DNA from 3 places in the Pseudarthrobacter sp. PvP090 genome. Region 2 is predicted to be linked to each of the others. Evidence: riboswitches for the same ligand, from Rfam matches in the RefSeq annotation. Region 2 holds a riboswitch; each other region holds the start of a gene.
The links. Region 2 has a riboswitch for thiamine pyrophosphate ahead of ABIC21_RS14925 (bifunctional hydroxymethylpyrimidine kinase/phosphomethylpyrimidine kinase). Riboswitches for the same ligand answer to the same signal wherever they lie in the genome.
Positions count from the first base shown of each region.

Region 1: another riboswitch for thiamine pyrophosphate. It lies ahead of thiC (phosphomethylpyrimidine synthase ThiC); the one in region 2 lies ahead of ABIC21_RS14925 (bifunctional hydroxymethylpyrimidine kinase/phosphomethylpyrimidine kinase).
Region 3: another riboswitch for thiamine pyrophosphate. It lies ahead of ABIC21_RS03970 (ECF transporter S component); the one in region 2 lies ahead of ABIC21_RS14925 (bifunctional hydroxymethylpyrimidine kinase/phosphomethylpyrimidine kinase).

Region 1 is NZ_JBEPPO010000006.1:30,045-32,297, forward strand. Features, by position in the region: gene ABIC21_RS08340 (amidohydrolase family protein) at 1-828, opposite strand, end outside; TPP riboswitch at 907-1,014, shown strand; gene thiC (phosphomethylpyrimidine synthase ThiC) at 1,063-2,253, shown strand, end outside.
Region 2 is NZ_JBEPPO010000012.1:103,703-105,955, reverse strand. Features, by position in the region: gene ABIC21_RS14930 (Rne/Rng family ribonuclease) at 1-826, shown strand, start outside; TPP riboswitch at 932-1,029, shown strand; gene ABIC21_RS14925 (bifunctional hydroxymethylpyrimidine kinase/phosphomethylpyrimidine kinase) at 1,012-2,253, shown strand, end outside.
Region 3 is NZ_JBEPPO010000003.1:53,164-55,416, forward strand. Features, by position in the region: gene ABIC21_RS03965 (heme-degrading domain-containing protein) at 1-469, opposite strand, end outside; TPP riboswitch at 664-807, shown strand; gene ABIC21_RS03970 (ECF transporter S component) at 873-1,532, shown strand; gene ABIC21_RS03975 (ABC transporter ATP-binding protein) at 1,549-2,253, shown strand, end outside.

The sequences.
Region 1 (2,253 bases), on a different contig from region 2:
GTAGATGGTGACGCCGGCTTCGAAGGCTGCCAGGACGCGTTCCGCCCGGCGCTCCCAGAGTTCCCGCATGTGCGCGGCGTACCGGGGGAACTTGGCCCCGGCCTGCGCGGCGATGTCGGGGAACGTGGCGATGTTGATGAGGGTGGGCACGATCGGCACACCCTGTTCGACGAACCGCGGCAGGTGCCTGGGGAGCAGGCCCGTGGCGTGCTCGATGCAGTCGATCCCGGCGTCGAGCATGTCATCGAGTGTGCCCTCGGCGAAGCAGTGCGCCGTCACGCGGGCGCCTTCATCGTGGGCGGCCGCGACGGCGTCTTTCAGCGTCCCGGCCGGGAAGCTGGCGGCGAGGTCGCCGGCGTCGCGGTCGATCCAGTCCCCCACGAGCTTGACCCAGCCGTCGCCGGCGCGGGCCTGTTTGCGCACGGCCTCGACCAGGCCCTCGGGTTCAACCTCGACGGCGAAGCCCCGGAGGTAGCGCCGCGTCCGGGCGATGTGCCGGCCCGCACGGATGATGCGGGGCATGTCGGCGCGCCGCTGGAGCCAGCGGGTGTCATGCACGGCGCCGGCGTCGCGGACCAGCAGGGTGCCGGCGTCGCGGTCGGCCCGGGCCTGTTCTTCCGCGGCCGGCCCGGCCACGTCCCCGCCGGGGCCGAGGCCGATGTGGCAGTGCGCGTCGACCAGCCCGGGGATGACCCAGCCGTCCAGCACAAGGTCCGGCGCGGCGGCCGGACGGTCGAAGCTCAGCAGGCCGTCCACGGACCACAGGCCCTGGTGTTCTGTTTCGGGGCCGGTGAGGACGGTGCCGCTGAACTCGATGATGCGGGTCATGGCTTTAAGCCTAGACTGCGGCCCGGCCCCGGCGTCGTCACACGCGGCGGCCCACCGCACGGCCTGTGGTAGCTTCGTCTACGACCACACGGGTGCCCTTGCAGGGGCTGAGATCGGGCTGACGCAGCCTGCGACCGTTGAACCTGTCCGGGTAATGCCGGCGAAGGAAGTGAGTATTCCGTGACGACGCAATCGACACAGCACAGCCCTGTCCACAATGAAGCAGTCCTGGAAGTGCCACGACAAGATCAGCCTCCCGCACCCACCGAGTCGTTGACGTCCCATTCCCTGGCTTTCACCACGGACGCCGAACACGGCATCCGCGTTCCGGTGACGGAAATCGCGCTGGCAGACTCCCCCGGCGGCGCCGCCAATGCCCCGTTCCGCGTGTACCGCACCGCGGGCCCGGGCAGCGACCCGGTCCGCGGGCTGGAGCCGTTCCGCGCCCCCTGGATTGAGTCGCGGGGGGACACCGAACCCTACGACGGCCGGGGCCGGGATCTGCTCGACGACGGCAAGTCGGCAGTGCGACGGGGCGCAGCATCGGCCGAGTGGAGAGGCGGCCGCACAGTGCCTCGCCGCGCCGTCGGGGGCAGGACGGTCACGCAGATGCGGTACGCGCGGGAGGGGCTGATCACGCAGGAGATGCGGTTCGTCGCGCTGCGCGAGAACTGCGACGTCGAACTGGTCCGCTCCGAGGTAGCGGCAGGCCGTGCCATCATCCCCGGCAACGTCAACCACCCCGAATCCGAGCCGATGATCATCGGCAAGGCGTTCCTGGTGAAAATCAACGCCAATATCGGCAACTCGGCCGTGACCAGTTCCATCGCGGAGGAGGTCGATAAACTCCAGTGGGCCACCCAGTGGGGCGCGGACACCGTCATGGACCTCTCCACCGGGGACGACATCCACACGACGCGCGAATGGATCATCCGCAACTCCCCCGTGCCCATCGGCACGGTCCCGATCTACCAGGCGCTGGAGAAGGTCAACGGCGAGGCGAACGCCCTGACCTGGGAGATTTTCCGGGACACCGTGATCGAGCAGTGCGAGCAGGGGGTGGACTACATGACCATCCACGCCGGAGTGCTGCTGCGCTATGTGCCGCTGACGGCCAACCGGGTCACCGGCATCGTGTCCCGCGGCGGGGCGATCATGGCCGGCTGGTGCCTGGCCCACCACCAGGAGAACTTCCTGTACACCCACTTCGATGAGCTGTGCCGGATCTTCGCCCGCTACGACGTCGCGTTCTCGCTGGGTGACGGGCTGCGGCCCGGAGCGACCGCGGATGCCAACGACGCGGCGCAGTTCGCCGAGCTGGACACCCTGGCCGAGCTCACGCAGCGGGCCTGGGACTTCGATGTGCAGGTCATGGTGGAGGGGCCCGGGCATGTGCCGTTCCACCTCGTCCGGGAAAACGTGGAG
Region 2 (2,253 bases):
GGTGGAACACCGCCGCGCCAACGTCGTGGCCGCCGAGCACCACGTCCCGCGGACCGAGCACCAGCCCGCAGCCAGGACGGAACGCAAGAGCCGCCGCCGCGGCAGGGGAGGCCAGGGCACGGACGAGCAGTCCGCCCCGGCAGCAGTCCACGCCGAGCCCACCGAGGCCGAGCGCCACGCCAAGGCCGAGGCCACCCGCGCCGCGCTGGCGAACATCGCCGCAGCGGCGCACGCCGCCCACCTGCACGACGGGGAGGCAGCCGCCGCCGACGCCGGGACCCGCCAGGCCGCCCTCGAGGCAGCCGTCGAGCTGGCCGCGACGGAGGAGGCTGCGGGACGTCCCGCCGCCGTGCTGACGTTCGGCGGCGAGCAGGTCGCCCTGCCGTTCGTGGAACACGCCGACGAGACAAGCGCGCCCTCGTTGACCCTGGATCTCCTGGCCGAGGCCTTCGCCCACCTGGGTGAAGCCGAGGCGGCACCGGCCGCGCAGTCGCCGGCAACGAAGGCTCCGGCCGCCCGGACCGCTACGGCCGCCCCGGCGCGCACGGGCGGAACCGGACCGGGACGCGCCCAGGCGCCGGGATCCCAGACCGAGGCGGAAGCCGAGGCGGGCACCTCCCGGGCCCGCCGCGGACGCCGCAACCGCAGCGCCAGCCGCGCCCAGGGTGCAGCCAACGAGACCTCGGTGGAACAGCGCCAGGAAACCCCGCAGGCCGCCGTTTCGGTGCATGAGGCCAAGGTCCCGGCAGCCACCACGCCGGCGGCCAGGCCTGCCGCCGGCGAGCCGATCATCCTCGGTGTCGGGGTTCCGGCTTCGGAGCTCTAACACCGGAACAGTTCAGCAAGGCCGCGGGTGCGGTCCGGACGGCGTAGCAATACGACCAGGTTCGGGCCGTGCCCGCGACTTCGTTAAGGGATGCGGCTAGGCTGGGTCCCTGACACGGGGTGCCGCGCATCGAGCCGGCTGAGATCCAGACCCGTTGAACCTGTCCGGTTAGCACCGGCGAAGGGATGTCTCTCTTGACCACCACCTCATCGTTTCTTCCGTGTGTCCCGGCCCCGGCGGCCCCCCGCATCCCGCGGGTGCTCGCGATCGCCGGCTCCGATCCCTCCGGCGGTGCCGGAATCCAGGCCGACCTCAAAAGCATTGCCGCGCACGGCGGCTACGGCATGGCGGCCATCACCGCCCTGACCGCGCAGAACACCCGCGGAGTCAGCGCCGTGCATGTCCCGCCGGCGGCGTTCCTCACGGCACAGCTGGACGCCCTCAGCGGGGACATCAGCATCGACGCCGTCAAGATCGGGATGCTGGGGGACGCCGCCGTGATCGACGCCGTCCGCACCTGGCTGGAGAAGGCCCGGCCCGCCGTCGTGGTCCTGGATCCCGTGATGGTCGCGACGAGCGGCGACCGGCTGCTGCAGGAGTCGGCCGAGGCGGCCCTGGAGGCGCTGTTGCCCTACGCCGACCTGATCACCCCCAACCTCGCCGAACTCGCCATCCTGCTCAAAGAACCCGCCGCCGGGAACTGGGCCGCGGCCCTGCAGCAGGGCAAGCGGCTCGCCGCCCGGACGGGGGCCACGGTCCTGGTGAAGGGCGGCCACCTCGACGACGGCGCCGGCTGCCCGGACGCGCTGGTCAACACTGGAGGACTCCTGGCCCAGGACGTCGTCGTGGTGCCGGGGGAGCGGGTGCCCACCCGCAACAGCCACGGCACCGGATGCTCGCTGTCCTCGGCGATGGCGACCGTACAGGCCCGGATCCTGGGACACGACGGGCGGGGGGACTGGGAAACCGTGCTCCGCAACGTCAAGCCCTGGCTGCAGGAGGCGCTGCGCACCTCGGCGGACCTCGACGTCGGCAACGGCAACGGGCCGGTCCATCATTTCCACCACGTCCAGCAGCACACGCAGGACCATGGCCAAACCGGCCGCGTCCCGGCCGAGGGGGCCTTCGCCGCCGCGCTCCGGGACGCGGCAGCCGCCGACCTCGAAGCGATCTACGGCCTGGACTTCATCAAGGCCCTGGCGGACGGGTCGCTGCCGGAGAAGGAGTTCGCCTACTACCTCGCCCAGGACGCCCTCTACCTCAATGGCTATTCCCGGGTCCTGGCTCGCGCCGCCGCAATCGCGCCCACGGAGGCCGAGCAGCTCTTCTGGGCCCGGTCCGCCCAGAACTGCCTCGAAGTCGAGTCGGAGCTGCACCGGACCTGGCTGAGTACCCGAACCGCCGACGGAACGCTGGGTCCGGTGACC
Region 3 (2,253 bases), on a different contig from region 2:
GCCCCGAAACCGTGACCGTGGCGACCATCCCGGTGCCGCGCAGGTAGATGGGGAAGGCGCCGCCGTGCGCGGCGAACTCCTGCTGGTCGAACCAGGCGTTGTCCTCGATCCGTCCCCCGGCGGCGCGGGCCCGGAGGCCGACCAGCAGCGACGGGACCTCGTACCGCACGGCTGTGCGCTGCTTGGCCCTGATCCAGCGTTCGTTGTCCGGGGTGGCGCCCGCCAGGGCCGCGTGGAACAGGACCTGCTCACCTTTGGTGATGTCGATGGCGATCGGGTGGGAGCGCCGCCGGCCGAGTTCCACCAGGAGAAGTCCAAGGTCCAGGGCGTCGTCCTTGCTGAACGACCGGAACTGCAGCTCCTCCATTTCGGCGAGGATGCGGCCGATGAGCGCACCCAGGGACCCGTGCGGCTGCGGTTCCGCGGAGTCCGGGTCGTAGTCGGGGGAAGACACTGGTGAGTTGGTCAAATGAATCAGCTTCCGTTAGGTGGCCGCCGTTGGTTGGCCGGCAGGCCGCGGCGCCCGGCGTTCCATGCTTTGTGCGACTCTACCAACCCGGCTGTTGCGGGTCACCGGCGCCGAAGCCGGCGGATTGTGACGGCCGGCGCCGGAAAACAAGCCGTTACGGGTGTAAACTGGGCCACGCCCACAAGGGCGATATTTAGATACGACAGGGGAGCGCCGCCGTCGGGCATCGCCGGAGAATTCCGGGGAAACCACAGGTGGGCGCTGAGAGTGCGGACAGCCGCAGACCCTCGAACCTGATCCGGTTAGTACCGGCGCAAGGGAGTCGAGTTCTCAGAGTGCGCGGGGCTGTGGCGGAAGCCGCGGACCCGGGGCACTCTCCCCTCCTGTTCCTCAGGAGGACGATATGACTGACACATCAGCGAAGCACACACCTGCCAAGAACGAACCCGCCAAGACACCCGCCAAACCCAACCGCAGCTGGCGTGTGGTGGACATTGTGGTGGCCGCGTTGATCGCGGTGGCCGGCGGCGTGATCTTCTGGGCCTGGTCCCAGGGCGCCAACCTCATTTCCGCGCCCGTCAACGCTTTCTATCCGCCGCTCACCGGGCTCTACGCCGGCGGCTGGATGATCCCCGCGGTCCTGGGCATGCTCATCATCCGCAAACCGGGTGCCGCGCTGTTCTGCGAAGGTGTTGCCGCCACCGGCGAGCTGATCATGGGCTCGCAGTACGGCACCACGGTGCTCATCTCCGGCCTGCTGCAGGGCCTGGGCGCCGAACTGGTCTTCGCCGCCTTCATGTACAAGAAGTTCAACCTGCCGGTGTCCCTGCTGGCCGGAGCCGGGGCGGGCCTGTTCTGCGGCCTGAATGATTCGTTCATGCCTTGGGGCTGGAACATCGCCTACGCCGGCGGCGACAAGCTCGCGTACATCATCTTCACTGCCATCTCCGGCGCCGTCATCGCCGGCGGGCTCTCCTGGCTCGCCACCCGCGGCCTGGCCAGGACCGGGGTGCTGAGTTCCTTTGCCTCCCGCAAGGCCGCCACGGAGCCTGTCTTCTCCTGACGACCGCACACTGACCATGACATCCTCCGATACAGTCCGCCCGGCCAGCGTCACCGCCCGCGGCTGGGGCTGGCGGCACGCCGGCCGGTCCCGGCCCGCCGTCAGCGGCCTGGACCTGGACATCCGGCCCGGGGAGCGCGTGCTGCTGCTGGGACCCTCGGGTGCCGGCAAGTCCACGCTGCTCCACGCCCTGGCCGGGGTGCTCGGCGACAGCTCCACGGGCGGCGCTGACCCTGCAGCCGGCGCCGCGTCGGACGCCGAGGACGCGGACGAGTCCGGCAGCCTGCTGATCGACGGTGCCCCGCCGCGGTCCCGGCGCGGCCGGGCCGGGCTGATGCAGCAGGACCCGGAGACCCAGGTGGTGCTCTCGCGCCTCGGCGACGACGTCGCCTTCGGCGCGGAGAACCTCTCCGTGCCACCGGCGGATATCTGGTCACGGGTAGCGGAAGCGCTCGACGACGTCGGGCTCGGCCGGCTGCCGCTGGACCACCCGACGTCGTCGCTCTCCGGCGGGCAGAAGCAGCGACTGGCGCTCGCCGGCATCCTGGCGATGCGCCCCGGGCTGATCCTGCTCGACGAACCCACCGCCAACCTCGATCCCGCCGGCGTCCTGGAAGTCCGCGACGCCGTCGGACGTTGCCTGGATAAGACCGGAGCCACCCTGGTGGTGGTGGAGCACCGGGTCTCGGTCTGGAAGGACCTCGTGGACCGGATCGTGGTG